Regions from separate parts of the Halobacillus rhizosphaerae genome, predicted to be linked through region 2. Evidence: riboswitches for the same ligand, from Rfam matches in the RefSeq annotation. Region 2 holds a riboswitch; the other holds the start of a gene.

Region 1 (8,675 bases), on a different contig from region 2:
TTGTCGTTACGCTTACGCCGATTATTCGAAAATGGGCTTCAGATCACAATATTTCCCCTTCGAAATTCTTAATTCCGCTATCGTATGCAGCGATTTTGGGAGGAACGATCACGTTAATGGGGACCTCCACGAACTTAGTCGTGCATGGATTGCTGCTCGATACCGATTCCCAAGGTTTTTCTTTTTTTCAATTAGCCTGGGTGGGGATCCCGATCACCATTCTTGGACTGATTTATTTAATTGCCGCGGGTCCGCGTGTGTTGCCTAATAACCAAAGTCTGATTGAAAAGGTGAAGGAGAACACCAAAGACTATTTGAGTGAAATGGTCGTTACCAAGGATTTCCCTTATCAAAATCAAACAGTAGAAGAAGCGAAACTTCGTAACTTAAAAGGTCTTTATTTAATAGAGATTATCCGAGGTTCCAGCCGGATCACTCCGGTTACCGGCCAGACGAGAATTCTTGCCGGAGACCGGCTGTTGTTTACCGGCATGCTTTCGACGATCGCTGACTTGCAGAAGCGGAAGGGACTGGAGCTCGATACCGGTACAGATCTTTCCATGAATGATATTCAGCAAAACGGGACGCAGCTCGTTGAAGCGGTGGTGTCTCACCAGTCCAGCCTGGTTGGGAAAACGATTAAGCAGAGCCGTTTTCGTGAAAAATATAAAGCAGCAGTTATGGCTGTACACCGTAACGATGAGCGAGTCAAAGGAAAAATCGGCGATATTACACCTAAAGCCGGTGACCTGCTGTTACTCGTTACCGGAGCGGATTTTGATCAGCAAGTGGATCACAGTGACTTTTATACCACTTCTCCCATTGAGGAACAGAAGTTTTATGAAAGTGAATCGAAGGGCTGGATTGCTCTGATTGTGCTGCTAAGTATGATCGCCCTTGTCACCTTTCAGCTGCTGTCCATCTTTAAAGCTATGGTCATTGCTGTTGGTATACTATTTATTGCAAAAGTTATTTCTCCCCATGAAGCGAGAAACTCCGTTCAGTTTCAAGTCCTGTTACTCATTGCTAGTGCACTTGGGATCGGAAATGTGATTACGGAGACCGGGACTGCCGGATGGATTGGAAGTCAAATTGTTCATGCGCTCGCCCCTCTTGGAGGACTGGCAATTCTTGCTTCAATCTATATCATGACGAACATATTCACAGAGCTGATTACTAATAATGCTGCTGCCGTCATTATGTTTCCGATTGGATATGAAGTGGCGTCAGCGGCAGGCATTGAACCGATTGGCATGGCCGTCCTCGTGGCGATTGCGGCATCAGCAAGTTTCTTATCACCGATTGGCTACCAGACCAATTTGATCGTCTATGGCCCTGGAGGCTACCATTTTAAAGATTATGTCCGCACAGGATTACCACTAACGTTAATTGTTATGGTTACCGCCATATCCGTTGTTTATATGATTTATATGTAGGAGGTTTACTAATGAAATCCAGTAATATTACATGGCATAATTCAAAAGTAACAAAGGAAGATCGTCAAAAACAAAAAGACCACAAAAGCCCGGTTCTATGGTTTACAGGACTGTCGGGTTCAGGGAAATCAACCGTATCCGTAGAGCTGGAAAAAGCGCTCTATGAATATGGTGCGCACACGTATCGTTTAGATGGAGATAACGTACGTCACGGTTTGAATAATAACTTAGGCTTTAGCCCTGAGGATCGTACGGAAAACATCCGTCGTGTGGGAGAAGTGGCTAAGCTTATGAGTGATGCCGGATTAGTGACGCTGACAGCGTTTATTTCTCCTTATCGTGAAGATCGTGACCACGTTCGTGAGATTATGGACGAAGGCGATTTTATTGAAGTCTATGTGAAATGTTCTCTGGAAGAATGTGAGAAACGTGATCCAAAAGGTCTTTATGAAAAGGCGCGAGCGGGAGAAATCAAAGGATTCACTGGTATTGATGCTCCATATGAAGAGCCTTACAACCCGGAAATCGTGATTGAAACAGACAAAATGACGCTGGAAGAATCTGTGGAACATATTATGAATCACCTTAAAGATAACCGACTGATCTAAACGGTTAGCAAAGCCAAGCTGGGACTGTATAGCTGAAGATTTAACTTAGACAATATATTAAAAAAAGCGTTGATTTTCTAATCAATGCTTTTTTTTACAAGAGGATAGAGGAGGAGTTGAAGATGTGGAAAGCGATCCAGGCTGCTTATGAAGCAGGCGGAGACATTATGAAAATTTACAATACCGACTTTGAGGTAGACTATAAAGCAGATGAATCCCCATTAACAGAAGCCGATCAAGCGTCCCATAACATCCTAGTGCGTGCCTTAAGAGAATTGGAACCAGATACTCCTATCTTAAGCGAGGAAGGAAATCATCAGTCTTATGAAGAGCGGTCGCAATGGAATAAATTTTGGCTAATTGATCCTTTGGACGGTACTAAGGAATTCGTTAAGAAAAACGGGGAATTCACCGTCAATATAGCGAAAATCAAGGACGGGCATCCAGCAACAGGTATTATTTATGCACCGGTATTGGATACGATGTACTATGGGGATAAAAAACAGGGTGCTTTCAAAATGACTCAGTTTTCAAAGAAGGCGGGTCAGCTTGCCAGTCTTGAAGAGTTTAGAAGGGAAGCACAAGCCATCCCGATCAGCCAATCTTCAGCTCAAGTGAAAGTAGTGGCTAGTCGTTCTCATATGTCGGAGGAAACGAAGACGTTTATCCAGGAGATCAAGGATCAGGGGCATGATGTAGAAACGCTGAGTGCAGGAAGTTCACTAAAGCTTTGTTTAGTCGCTGAGGGTTCAGCTCATTATTATCCGAGATATGCTCCAACGATGGAATGGGATACAGGAGCAGGACAAGCGATTGTTGAAGCGGCAGGGGGCAAAGTGGAAGTAGCTGATTCCTCTGAACCTTTAGTTTACAATAAAGAGAATTTAAGAAATCCCTGGTTTCTTGCCAGGTTATAAGATGACGAGAAAGCATGACCATTTACAGAGGTCATGCTTTTTTCGTGTCGAGATCGTCGCAGTTTTATTCAAGTAGAGGGACCGAATTAGATGGACGAACTTCTTTTGTTTATGATCAAATACCAATATAATGAAGTTTAATTCCAATCAATTTTTTAGTTAAAAAGTGAAACTTTCGGGTTTTGATACCGTCTAATAGTATGAGAGGGTGAAGGAGTATGCCGTACTTAACTGCTGTTTTACTGACTCTTACCTTTATCGCGCTGATTAGTGGAATTATGAATCAGAAAAGAAGAAGTACGTTCCTCTACGTTAGCGGAACGCTCATTGTCTTGTCATTTTTTGCTGTGCTCCCTGCTGTGAGTAGGGTTTTTATTAAAAATGAAGAAACTCCTGCAGACGCCCCTGTGGATAACCAGACTCCGGAACAAGCCCTGAAAGTTACTCCTGAAGAAGCCAAGCATTATGTAGAAAGCCGTATGACAGGTTTCTCCTGTTCTTATTCTGCTTCTATGGATAAGGAAATAGACGGTGAACCCTACTATCGTTTTACATGCAGTCAGGCCAATATGGATCCGATTACGCTTTACGTTCATAAGCATTTAAAGAAAATCTATGATCCTATAGGTGGGAAAAACAAAACAGAAATACAACCTGAATAAATGGTAGAATCAACTTGAACTTTGAAAAAATATGGTATATTAGTTAAAGTGTACGATGAAACTATTATTGGTAGAGGTGTGAAAATGGCGAGTAGAAAAGACAGAAAGAAACAAAAGAAAAAATCAAGAACATGGTTAAAGGTTTTAGTAGCAACGATTGTGCTTCTTGGCCTGGCAGGTGGAGCTTATGCGTTGTCTATATACAATGATGCTAAACAAACCGTACAGACTGATATTCATAAATCGGTGAAATCTATTGAAACGAACGTGACGAAAAAGAAAATGAAGGAAAAGAAACCTCTAAATATTTTGCTGCTTGGAGTTGATGAACGAGAGAATGACGTTGGACGCTCCGATGCGCTGATGGTCATGAGTCTTGATCCTTCTAAAGATAAGATGCAGCTCATCAGCATACCACGAGATACCCGAACTAAAATTGTCGGTCATGGCACTACGGACAAGATTAACCATGCGTATGCATTTGGCGGCACTGATATGTCCATCCAGACTGTGGAAAATTTCCTGAATATTGATCTGGATTATTATGTGAAGATCAATATGGAAGGCCTGGCAGAAATGGTGGATGCTGTTGGTGGGATTACTGTCAACAATGAGATCGACTGGTACGATGAAGGCTACTATAAAAAAGGGTATCATTATAAAAAAGGCGAACTTACTTTGAATGGGGCACAAGCTATGGGGTATGTCCGCATGCGCCACCTTGATCCGAGAGGAGACTTTGGCCGTAATGAGCGCCAGCGTAAAGTCATTCAGGCGATCATTGATAAAGGTGCCAGTGTAGGGTCAGTGAACAAAATTAGTTCCGTACTGGATGTCCTTGGAAACAATGTAAAAACCAATATGGAATTCTCCGATATGAAGAACCTATTTTTAAATTACCGGTCAACACGGAAGGATGTAACCTCCTATGAAATGAGCGGTCATGCCAAAACGATTGATGGAATTTATTACCTGATCATTCCTGATGAGGAAGTCATGAAAGTTCATAATATGGTGAAAGATATGAATGAAAAATAGCAGTGGGTCTGCCGCCGTGATGGGTATTCCTGTCACGGCTTTACTATTTTAATAGAATGTAATTTTCATGTTTATTATTAAGTATATCAGGGTAGTTGTTAACACTTGTATTTTTATGTCGTATGAAGTATTATATTCTGTAAATATAATTTTATTAAAATACAAATTATATATAAAGGATGAAGTATGTGTGTACAAATGAAGAATTGAAAGAAATACTAGCTTCAATCATTAATCGTGTGGATAACGGATTAGTAGAGAATACGAATGTGGCTATTAATGAAATTATACAGCGTTTAGGATAATCATTACTTTGTAAAGGGTGGATTCTTATCATGATACAACCAGATGATCGAATTGCAAATCCAGGACAAATTGTAAGCTTTGAGAGAGATGACATGGTTTTCAGAGGAAAAGTTATTCCCAGCCAGTGTCAAAGATCTGTCATTGTGGACTTGACGATTATGGAAAATCTTGAGGATATTGATTTTGAATTCGAACGAACAGTAGTTGCCCACACAAATTATCGTATTGAAGAAGAATAATTTCAAAAAAAAGCTATACATTTCATTCATTATCCAGTAAAATAAAGATACTAATTTACAGAGTATTCTAAGTTTTTATTCCATTCCTTATTTAAAGGCAAACTTATCGAAAGGTAAGGACGCAAAACTACGGGTCTTCAACTCCTTCTTTTGTCTACATTAGTAGAGTTAAGACTGCCGAGCTGCTAAGGATGAATGATGGAGGGATCATTCATTGACAACTCAGTTGAAGAAGGAATTACTGGATGCTGAATGGGTGGATTTGGTGAAGGAAGCAAAGAAATTAGGAATGAGTAAAGAAGAGATTCGAGCATTTTTAATAAATATTAATAAGTGAACACTATTTCTGCCCACTTCTAAAGTGGGTTTTTTCTTGGCCAATTGTGAGTCATTTGTCCTGTTTCTTTGTCGAATATGGTAATATATAGTTGGAAAGTGGAAACTGGGGGGATAGAATGAAAAAGTGTGAAAAATGCGGAAATCTTATTTATCCAGATGCTGAGGAGTGTCCGTTTTGCAATGCGCCTCAGCAGACAAAGAAACAAGAAGAAAGAAAAGTAAAAAAGCAGCCGGCTGATTTTGCGAGAAACCAGGGAGACTGGATGAACGCCTCGCAACCGGATTATGATTATGATGCAGAAGAAGACTCCGAGCAGTATAAGAAACGAGATTGGAAGAGAATTTTTACGATTTTTATTACTGCCGTTTTGATTGTTGCTCTCTTAATTACTGGCTGGTTTATTCTTCAGAAGATTACTTCTCCAGCTTATACAACGAAGGCATTGGAAAAGGCTGTGAATAACAGTGATGCAGCAAAACTTACCGATTTAATTGTTTTTCCAGGTAAAGATCAAACGTTTACCAAGAATGAAGCAGAATCACTCATTGACTATTATCATGAAAACCGTGAAGCAATGGTGTCACTCGTCAGTCATATTAAGAATGGTAATCAAGCAGCATTAGAAGGTCGATATTTAACTTTGGAAAAACACGGAAAAAAATGGCTGTTTTTCCCTGATTACCACTTCGTCCTGAGTCCTGCGAGTGTGAGTGTAACAGCGAACTTACCAAACGTAGATCTGTACGTGGACGATCAGAAAGTAAGTACACTGAAAGAAAAGAAGGATTATGTACTTAAAGGGCTGATTCCAGGGAAGCATACGTTGACAGGAAGCTATAACCAGAAAGGCACTCCTCATGTTACCGACGTTGAAATTAATACATATTCCATGCAAGACGGAGAAACGGTAAAGATGTCTTTTAAAGGTTTGAGTCCGGCTGTTACCGAGAATTATTTAAAGAAAACGCTGGAAGATGATCTAGGGGCAGCCGTAGCTGAACACGCCAATCAATGGGTAAAAGCCCAGAAAAATCAAGATGCTGAGGTTTTCACTCGAATACAGAATGAGGACTATATCGACAGTGCCAAAGAATCTTTGTCTCTGCTGCAAGCAAACAACCTGCAATTTAAAGGGGATGTAGCTAAGGTGGCCATTGACAGGGACAGCATTGGATTCTCTAAAGAAGGAAAAGATAATTTCCAAGCCTCTGTAGATGCTGCGCTGACGTTTGATAAAGCTTATTACTCTGCCGATCGTGACCCTGAAAATGTGAATACGGAATCTGGGGAAGAAGATTTCAAGTATCAGTTCACTTATAATCTTGACAAGGAAAAGTGGATGATTACCGGCAGTCAATCTCTTGATGAGATCAATGAAAGTAATTTAGCTGTCGTAGCAGGAAATGAATAATTAAAAAAAAGCTGCACCAGGGCAACTTAACACATTAGAAAACCCGAACCAAATCAATGGTTCGGGTTTTTTTAATGAAATTTACGCCGGGTCCAAATCTTTGCCCTTCCGTCCAACGTTTTTTAATGGCACAATCTTTTTTAAATTAGGACTGATGTTATCCCATGGCACTAACGAATTAATCGATTTCTTCTTTTGCCAAAATGAGATAGTTCATTTCTTTTCTATCATAAGAAGTGTACCGTTTACGATTAGCCAGGTAGAATACTGCTCCGATCAAGATCCAGATCCCAAGGGCAATGTAAGATTCTTTGCCTAGCGATGCAGGGGATTGAGGAACGAGAAGTAAGAGCAAGAAACCTATCGAGCTGATCATCCCAATTAAAGAAAGCAGCTTTCTGCCGGGAGAAGTCTGGGTTGATGCGTGCTTACTCGGCTGTCCTTCAGACCACTTAAAGAACTTATAAGCCGTGGCAGTACAGAAGAAGTAAGCAATGGCTACTCCGGTCGAGGACATATCCACAACCCAAAGCAGAGCTTGTCTTCCGAACCATGGAGCAACGAGGCAAAGAGCCATCGTAAATAAGATTCCTACATACGGAGTGTTGTATTTACTATGAAGCTTTCTGAAAGCATCAGGGAGAATCCGAGCACGTCCCATCGCAAACGTTAACCGGCTGGAAGAAATATAAAATCCGTTCAGACCGGTGAAGATTCCCATCATAACGGCAATGGCGATAATGAATACGCCGGCTTTTCCTAAGTAGCTCTGGATCGCATCTCCAGTCCCCCACACGGAATTCTGGGTTTGCGCAAGCAGCTGCTGCCAAGGCATAGTACTTGCAGTAATCGTAATCATGGCTGCATAAGCAAGACCTGCGGCGAGCAGAGACCAGATAATTAATCCGAACGCTTTCTTAGATTCAAAGTTAAATTCTTCGGCCGCCTGCGGAATGTTATCGAAACCGACATAGGCGAATGGTGCGATTGCGAGAATCGTTAAAATGGAGGCAATCGCTGATTTATCTGGAGTAAATCCTGGTTCCAGGTTGGACAGGCTTGGGCCATCTGAGAAGATCGCTCCGATTCCTAACAACAGAATTCCCAGAATCAAGATGAGACTAAATACAAATTGCGTTCGTCCTGAAAAACTGGCACCGCGAATATTTAATAAAGCAAAAATGATAAGAGCTAAACTAGCGATTAGTATTTGGACGAAATACACGTCATAGCCTGCTACTGTATACATATACCCTTGCTTGACTAGATCGGGAAATAAAAACTTAGCAAGCAAAGAGAGTGCTGAAGCATTCAGCGCTACAATACAGGTGTAGCCTAAGGTGAGAAACCAGCCGGCAATAAAAGCAAACAGGCGTCCGAAACCTATATACGCATAGGCGAATTCTCCGCCTGTAACCGGAAATTTTTCAATTAAGAAACCGTAGCTTACCCCTATAACCATCATTAAAGCAGCACCTAATAGTATGCCAATGATGACACCGACTGGCCCTGCTTGACTAATCCAATCTGTTGGCAGCACGAATGCTCCCCAGCCTATCGCTGAACCAAAGGCAATGGCCCATACCCAATGAGGCTTTAATGATCGTTCTAATTCTTTTCTTTCTTCGTTTGCCATAACTCTATAAGAGCCTCCTAATTCATGCAGTAATCCTGCCTAAGATGTAAAAAAACATACACCTACAGTATTAGACGAATTG
Region 2 (8,675 bases):
AGCATTTGAGTAGGCCTCAGGAAGTATAATATCAAGCGCATCCTGATAAAGTGATTCTACACCAAACCGTTGTTCAAACAATTTACGAGGTACTTTCCCTTTTCGGAATCCTGGCACCTGCACTTGCTTAACTACTTTCTTAAATGCTTGATCAAGTGCCTGGCTGAATTCACTTGCAGGTACCTCTACGGTAAGAGTACCCTGATTGCCTTCTTGTTTTTCCCATTTTGCTGACATAAAAAATTCCCTCCAACATCTATCATTCATTTTCGTCCGAAGACGATTGATAATTGATTCTATGACTCTTATACATACGAATCTAATTTGCAACCATTACATTATAACATAAAGAATTCCGCTTTCAACTGATGCGGTAGGCAGGAATAAAATTCAGTATTTTCGCTCATTCACTGTCCTGCAATAATTAAATAATGCTGTTCGCACAGTTCAATTTCTTCTTTATATAAGGAGACATCTTCCTCGTCTTCCTTTGAGGAATAGGGAAGTTGAAGATATTCATGTCCCAGCTGTTTTAATGCTTCCACTACTAGAGGAAGTTCGTTTTCGTCTGGATACAGAGGATACCTTACATAACAATAGTGATATAACAACTGATCCAGCATTTCATACATGGTTGGATTGCTTTGTTCTATCGCCCCGAGTCTCATTTGAATTTGCTTGATTATATACTCGGACTGCAGAAGATTTAATTCAGAAGGAACAACTTCTGCTGTTTTTCCAAATTTAAATACCGTTACGGCTTCTTCAATTTTACTCTCCCGAAACCATTCAATGATCGCAGTCTTAATAATAGGATGCACCGCTTCCTTCATTAAAATGGGTTTAAACATGGAAATGTATTGATCTGCAGATTGTTTATGGAGCTGAGCAACTGAACGCCATTGCTTATGTAAGTCCTCTTCTTCCATACCTTTAAAAAAATCATGAACGAGCTTTTCTCCTACTTGTTTGTTCGTATCTTCAAGCAGTTTTCTGCTCACCTCATACATTTGCCATAGCTGAGTACGGTTTTGATGAGGAACTTCTTCGCTATTAAACACTTCATCTAATAAGTCAACGAGTTCCTGATACCGGTTGTCCTGAAATAAAATCGTTATGTATATATGTAGATACTCGAAATAATGGTCTTCTTCTATTTTCATCTGCTGCTTACATAAGGACTCTGCTTCTTCATAATAACCCAGCTCTATCCAGCTCATTAATAATCCGGTAATTGCATCATGGCTTGCTGCTCCATACTCTAACAGCGGTTGCAGAGAAGCGACGGCATCCTGGTACCTTTTTTCATTTACCGCTTGCAATCCCTCTTTTTCAAGCCTGGTTCTCCATTTTGGGAAAATTACTATATTCCCGGTCTTATTTTCCATAAGCCACCCTTCCTAATACCTGAAGTCTAATATTGCAGGTTCTCTCTATTCTTACCTAAAACGTATTATATCAAACATTTATTCTATACAGGTGTAAAACTGCTTTTGTAATAAATGACAGCTTCTTCTATATTCCAGATTTCCGCAATGAATAAGTTAAGTTGAATGGAAAACTCTCTCACCTGAAACTTTTTACTTGTATCTATCGACCTATTATTATCCTCATCACAATTTCTATTCATCCAGAGGATATTTCTCTTATTTATCAAAAACAGACAATATAAAGAATCCGCAAGTTTTAATAAAACACAGCCTAATACTTGATATTACAAGTATTTATCGAAGACAATTTTCAAGTTATATGCCGGTCATTTAAACACTGAATTTGTTGAAATAGAAATAATTTTGGAAAATCAAAGGTTTTATCTATTGAAAATATGTTTACTATTTCTTTCAAATCGCCAAAACAGTTCTAAATACCCATGTAAAAAATATTTTCTTTGTTAAAATAAGTAAATGTGTATTAAGAAAAATAATTTCATGTTTAATCAAGGAGTTGTATAAGTTGTCATTGCTGGATGATCAAACCCTACTGGAAGCTTACCTTGAGTCCTTGAAGCTGCAATTAGATAAAGATTTCGTTTGTCTTTTAGCAGAAGAAATGGACAAGAGATCCCTTGAACTTCCCACACACTAACTACGAACTTCACTAAATATAAGCGGTTAAGAGCGTTATGGAGTTCAGACTCTATGACGCTTATTTAATCACTTAATCAGTTTCTTACGTTGACAAGCTATTGACTTCTATTTAAACCTCCCATTAAACCCTCTATTTTTTAAAAATCATCAGGATTTTCGCACATTTCAACAATTATTTTTAATTTTTTCGAATTTTTTCCCTATTCTTGTTATTTATTGTATATAATTACAATTGAAATAACTTTTCTAATTTATTTGTGGTTGAGATCAAAGTTTAATAGAATTTATTACTAATTATAGGAGGGTATTCATGAAAAGAATCTTGTGCGGCCTGTTCTTAGTTCTATTATTTGTTGCTGGTAACTCCCATTCATCTCCACTCTCTACAGACCATATCGATTTCGCAGGTGGAACTGTTCAGCATAGTTATGATCCTGGCGACCCCGGAATGGGATAAACCCCAGGGATTAGTGAGAGCTGGTCTTCTGAATAAAGCAGGCCGCTCTTTACCCTATCTTTTTTCATAGAGTATCAAAGAGACAAAATTTTATTCTTTCCAGAAAACAAAAAAGATGATGGTAAGCATACCAATGATACTGATTGAAAATAAACTGATTATGAGAAGTGTCTCCCAATGAAACATTGGTATGTCACATCCTTTTTATAATTCAGCATGAACAGATATGCATTAATCTATTCAACACCTACAAAAAATTCTCTTCAATCCAACATGGGACAGGATCAGCCGCTGCCTGATAAAATTTCCAAGAAAATCTCCCTCATGTAGATATAGCATCTTCTTTCCTCCATTAATAATAAAAAAACCTCTAATAAAAAGAGCGGTTGCGAATCAAAAACATATTCGCTACCACTCTATATCCTTCAAACCTATAAACGGCTCGTGACTTTATTCATTTATCAAAAAGTTGATTATGATGAAACAGATGTAACTTTTCTCCTTTGCTGAGCTTCAAGCTTACGAAGTTCTATGATTAAATTTTCTTGTTCCTTAGAAGTTATTTCTATGAATTTAATACCATAATTTTTTGATTTTCTGCTAAGGTGCTCATCTTTCCTTACAATGTAGGCATTGAATCTGAACTCTTTACTTGCTATTTTAAAGCAGATCTCCACTTTAATTTTAAGATGGACGGGAAGGTTGTAGGGACAAATAAATTTCACTCCGGTGGTGCTAATGTCTTTAATGTTACCTTTTACAATCTTACCTATTAATTTAGTAAAATCTTCATTTTCAATAACTTTTAATATGAGAAAAGATTCCTTAGATGGGATTTCTAACCGAAAATTTCCCTTCTGCTTGGTTTTATGCTTTTTCAATAAAGAGTCTCTATCTTTTTGACTGGTTAAAGTGTTAACTTTTCTCTTTTCTTTATTAAATGATTTTTGTCCATAGACGGGGAGAACAATTAATACCATATTTAGGAATATTTCGTATATCAATATATACAGCATCATCCTCACCTCAATAATGTTTTCAATCTCTCAGGAGTTCCCAAAGCAAACCCCTGAGCAATATAAACGCCTAAATCTTTGGCGGTTTTCAACTCTTCAACTGTTTCAATTCCTTCCATTATCACTTTTATACCAAATTCCTGAGAGTAACCTAAGAGCAGTTTAACGATACTTTGCTTTCTCTTAGATTCGTTAAGACCCTTAGTTAAATATCTGTCTAGTTTCACATAATCCGGCTTCCATTCAATGATGGATTGAAGCTGGGAGTTACCTTTTCCCATATCATCAATTGCAATACCTATGCCCAGTTCTCTAACAAAGTTTAATGCTTGCATAAATACCTTTGTATCCCCATAGTCTTCCATTTCATTAATTTCGAAGATGATATTTTGACTTATTGGATAAGTTGTGACAATCTTATTTATGAATGATCGGAAATTTGGATTTAATATGGTGGAAAAAAACACATTTAAAAAACAAAAGCCCGTCATTTTCTTTTAATCCTGCCGCCCAGTAGGATTCAAGAGCTTTATGTATAGATAAGGTATCTAATTCTCCTTTCTATTTTTTTATATAAAAAAAGTGAACTCAAGTAAAATGAGATCACTTTAATTCTCATTCCTTAGGTAACCCGGCTGTCTTAACAATTATTTGCTTTAGACCCGTGGCTTTGCGTCCCTGCTTTTCAGTAGGTTTGCCATTTCTGAAATTTAAAGTATGTATTTTAGTCTTTGTAACGAAGGATCAACTCTACTTTGTTATTAACATCCAATTTACGATAGATGTTTCTTAAATGTACTTTTACTGTATGATCTGATATATGTAAAGCATGTGCAATTTCCTTATTTAAGGAGCCATTAACCAAAAGCGAAAAAATTTGTTTTTCCCTGTGAGAGAGCATTTTTTTAAAAATCTTTTTCATCTTCATGCTCTTTGGAATTGGCTAGGAAATCTTTAAGCATTCCTTGTAATCTTTGGATCCTATCAGATTCTTTGTTTTTCGAATGATAGATCATAAAATTTACGGCAGCAATTAAGTCCTTGATTTCTTGTTCATTTAATTTGAAAGATTTTATAACATCCATACTCTATCACCCAATTTCTTCTTATTTCATAATTTATATTACAACAGCTAGTAAAATATTCCTATAACCTATAGGGATTATTTTTTAACCATTTTGTGCTATATTACACTTATAATTAGCTATTTTTTTCCTTTTTCCTCTAAATTATACTTACTCTTCATATAGTTCCATACAGCAAGATAGAACTATATGCTTACGCTTAATTAAATCAATTTAGTAACGTTTTTCTCACAAGATTAGACGAGGAATTCGATAAATTTTTACAGCAAAGATAAGGCTAAGTAAATTCCTAGAACGCTAAGCTATAATAAGAACAGGCATTCTTTAACATCCTTTTTACTCCGTCCTGGAATCTCTGAAGATTATTTCTAAAGTAATTTCTCAACTATAACTCAAGATATGCAATCAAATAGAAATCAAAAAAACACTGACTCTATCAAAACAAAAGAGAGTCAGTGTTTTTAAAGTTAGCGTCCTAAAATGGATTCGCCACCTGCCCCACAGCTTAAAAGGCTGTTGGATGCCTTATAATTGCAATAGTTTTTAGTGGTGTAAAACCATATTAAATCAATATTCTTTGAGTTTATCTCAAATGGTCTACGAAACAAGGATACTCCTAATGATAAAATTCTGCCAACTGCCTAAGCTTCTTTCCAAGAGAATTTAGAGAGAGTTAATATACATCTCTACTTTTCTAGCTGTGGCAAAACGATCGTCTCCAGCAAGTACCGTATATTTGTCTGCTTTTAAACCATCTGAGTTTCCTCCGACTACAACTAACTCTTTAGCTACTTTGCTTTTGGAAGCTACAGTAGTTGTATAGATGGGTGCCCCAATCTTGTTAGCTAAGACCTCTGCTACTGGAAAATCTACAAATGAATTAATAACAATTGCTTTATCCAACATTTCCTCTACCTCTTTCTCCGCTTTGTAAGTTACTCCAAAGTATTCACAAATTCCTTTGGCATGCTCCACAGCTACCTCTTTTTGAAACTTTTGATCAATCATTAATAAAGCTTCGAGTTTATTATCCATAAAACCGTTCTCTGATAGAATGGCAACCATATTCGATTCACGCAGAACGTGAAAATCGGCTTCGTAAACTCCCCTAAAATTTTGGGGAGTCCCTTGACGAAGGTATTTTGCAACAGAACTGGCAAGTCTACCTGCCTCTTTATTTTTGTGACCTAAATAAACGTATACTTCTATTCCACTTGGATTTGCACCGCTAAATGAACCATCTGAAGCGTTATAATGAATGGCAATATAGGCATCTGCCTTCTTGCTATTCGCTAAATCAGTTCGGTCTTTAAGTGGTGTATCTGCATCTGTAGGTGCAACTAATAAAGTGTTAAAACCACATCTCTCTAACTCAACCTTTAGAAACTTAACAACTGCTTTGTTAAACTCATTTTCTTGTATGGAACGTCCAATCTCTGGAATATAAGGAGTTCTCTTTCCTGGTGTATCTTTACCATGTCCATCGTCCAGAGCAATTAGCTTAGCCATAAATCATGATCCCTTCTGTTTCTACAGAACATTATTTGCTTACATTCTAGTAGATGCCTGTATACATTTTTTGTACGGGCTAATTGGCAAATTACACTAAATTCGAGACAAAATAGGGTAACGCCCTGGGTAAAGACACTGTTTTAGTTCAGGTGAAAGGGAAATTTTTACTTGGTTTGTTCTTTTCTTGGGTATTCGTCTACACTTTATGTTTTTTTCCTAATAGTATGAAACTGAGGTATTTTGAAGGAGGAAAAAAATGAATAAACGAATCCGAGTTAACCAGGCGCAAAGTATACAAGCCATTGGTGGAAGATCTAATTTCCGACCAGATAATTGCTGTGGTCCTGGAAGCACAAATACCAATGGGGATACAACCCTCACTGATACAGGGTCCATCATACCTTATGCTTCAGGTTTGCCTGTAGTTTTAACCACAGTTGCAGAAGGATTAGTGGGAACAACAAGCCTTGTGGGTTTTGGAAGTAGCGTTACTGGAGTAACTTTACTGGGGAGTAATCAAATTGATTTAACCGGGGCCGGCGGAACACTTTTAAATTTCGCTTTTTCTGTTCCTCGTGACGGCACTATCACATCTATTGCTGCTTACTTTAGTGCTACGGCATCTGTCACTCTTTTAGGTGATACCACCATCCAAGCACAACTGTATAGATCTGCTGATCCATCAACGAATATTTTCACTGCCATTCCAGAGACTTTAGTCACGTTAACCCCTACTATTGACGCACCAATAACTTTAGGGGACATTGCAAGAGGTACTTTGTCAGATTTATCTGTAGCTGTAAGTCAAGGAGACAGACTTTTGATGGTATTTTCCGCAACAGTAGAAGGAGTTACTCTTGTGGGTACAGTTGCCGGATACGCTAGTGCAGGAGTTAATATTAAATAACTATTTTCAAGAAATTCATTAGGAACTTCAATAATCATGAAGTTCCTTTATACTTTATCTAGCTACTCGAGGCAATCTGTTATTATACTTTTATATTCACAATTCTCTAATATACTCCTCCCTTAGTAGTAACCTTCTATTTGCCCATTCCAAAAGTATTAAAATAAACAAATTCTAAGATAATATACATAAACCGATTTATTCCATTTGATTAGGGTAACATGGTCATAAGATAACTTAAGAACATGGAGTGGGTTTATTGGTTAACAAACGAAACCTAGAAATTGAAATCGAAGAGTTAAGGAAGACAATGTATGAAGCATACAAGAATTCACATTCATACGAAGAAATTCTGGAAATTTCTCAGAGATTAGATGTTTTGCTTAATCTACTGCAAAGAAACAAACAATAAAAGCACCACAGAATGATGAGGCTTTTATTGTTTGTTTCTTGTTTTACCATTGCATCTTCTCATACAGGTTTTATCTTAAAAGATCAGTAACACCCTTTGATTTAATCCCTTCAGTTTTTCGTTAATTTTGAGCTAGACTTAAATAAGACAACGTCCATTTTTTAATCCTACAGATCGTTGGAATCATTTTTCATACGAGAAGCTTTCATATTATAATCGAATTGCCACATTCGAGTCATAAGCCTAGATCTTTGGATTTATGTAGTAAAATTTCCTTTTCCCCTGGGCACTTATCTTTCCAAAATTATTCTACATGAATATCATGTGGTATGAATATAAAGGTGGGTGAGAATATGGGCTATGGTTACGGTTGCGGATCCGGTTGTGGATATGGTTACGGATATGGCAGTACATTTGTATTAGTCGTTGTTTTGTTTATTTTGCTAATCATCGTTGGTGCTAGTTTTTATTGATAGTAAAGTCTTAAACTGCAGCCAGGGTCCCTAACCTTGGCTCTTGCTATATATAAATTTTTTTCTTATCTTAATCAAATTCATAAGTCATGCATATTATAAAAAGGGCTAGCCCAACCCCCGCCTTTGGGATAAGCAACCATGAGCAGGCTTAGCCCCTAAAAGTGACTTCCGTACTTACTTCTTTACTAATGATTTGCTCTTACTAAAATGATGTTCACTAAAGAAGAATATAATGTGTGACTATGTTTCCAATGACATACCTGAGTTCTTCCGGCTTTTTTTCAATCATATAATGCTCAAAAACCCGTATACTTACTTTATAAGGTGATTGGATTTTTCAGAACCTCCTACAGTTCCTAATCTCTCCCTTCACCTGAGTAAATAGCAATTCAGTTGTAAAGCTGGATTGCTATTTATCTGTTCTTACTCCTTTTCTCTAAAGAACAACTTCCTTGCTTTAGAACATGATACCTTTGTATCCTTTTGGCGTACTCCTCCAAGTAATTTGGTACAAACTATTTCGTATGGAGTCCTTTCGTGCACTCAAGAAGGGATATGATCGACTAAGAGCTTTCTATATCTTGATGATCAAACAATCCTATTTTCTCTATAATGACTATTCCTGACACTTGAGTAACATCTTTTCCAAATCACATTCTTCAAAGCATCCTTAATTGCTTTCACATAGTTAGCGACTTACAGCTATGTTATCGGTCTCAGCGT

What was found. Region 2 has a riboswitch for cyclic di-GMP ahead of Q7A53_RS00755 (EAL domain-containing protein). Riboswitches for the same ligand answer to the same signal wherever they lie in the genome.
Region 1: linked by a shared signal. The riboswitch ahead of Q7A53_RS14965 (anti-repressor SinI family protein) and the one ahead of Q7A53_RS00755 (EAL domain-containing protein) in region 2 are both predicted to bind cyclic di-GMP.

Annotation. Positions count from the first base shown of each region.
Region 1 is NZ_JAUTWQ010000014.1:20,801-29,475, reverse strand. It holds gene Q7A53_RS14995 (SLC13 family permease) at 1-1,436, shown strand, start outside; gene cysC (adenylyl-sulfate kinase) at 1,448-2,044, shown strand; gene cysQ (3'(2'),5'-bisphosphate nucleotidase CysQ) at 2,167-2,961, shown strand; gene Q7A53_RS14980 (hypothetical protein) at 3,180-3,623, shown strand; gene Q7A53_RS14975 (LCP family glycopolymer transferase) at 3,708-4,661, shown strand; gene Q7A53_RS14970 (YkvS family protein) at 4,997-5,206, shown strand; cyclic di-GMP riboswitch class I at 5,293-5,396, shown strand; gene Q7A53_RS14965 (anti-repressor SinI family protein) at 5,421-5,543, shown strand; gene Q7A53_RS14960 (TcaA second domain-containing protein) at 5,662-6,957, shown strand; gene Q7A53_RS14955 (APC family permease) at 7,136-8,593, opposite strand.
Region 2 is NZ_JAUTWQ010000001.1:150,512-159,186, reverse strand. It holds gene tig (trigger factor) at 1-237, opposite strand, end outside; gene Q7A53_RS00775 (hypothetical protein) at 408-1,388, opposite strand; gene sda (sporulation histidine kinase inhibitor Sda) at 1,954-2,085, shown strand; gene Q7A53_RS00765 (hypothetical protein) at 2,398-2,544, shown strand; gene Q7A53_RS00760 (PilZ domain-containing protein) at 3,018-3,524, opposite strand; gene Q7A53_RS00755 (EAL domain-containing protein) at 3,566-4,051, opposite strand; cyclic di-GMP riboswitch class I at 4,183-4,269, opposite strand; gene Q7A53_RS00750 (response regulator transcription factor) at 4,285-4,461, opposite strand; gene Q7A53_RS00745 (hypothetical protein) at 4,466-4,645, opposite strand; gene Q7A53_RS00740 (N-acetylmuramoyl-L-alanine amidase family protein) at 5,309-6,154, opposite strand; gene Q7A53_RS00735 (exosporium glycoprotein BclB-related protein) at 6,414-7,064, shown strand; gene Q7A53_RS00730 (Spo0E family sporulation regulatory protein-aspartic acid phosphatase) at 7,315-7,476, shown strand; gene Q7A53_RS00725 (YjcZ family sporulation protein) at 7,830-7,949, shown strand.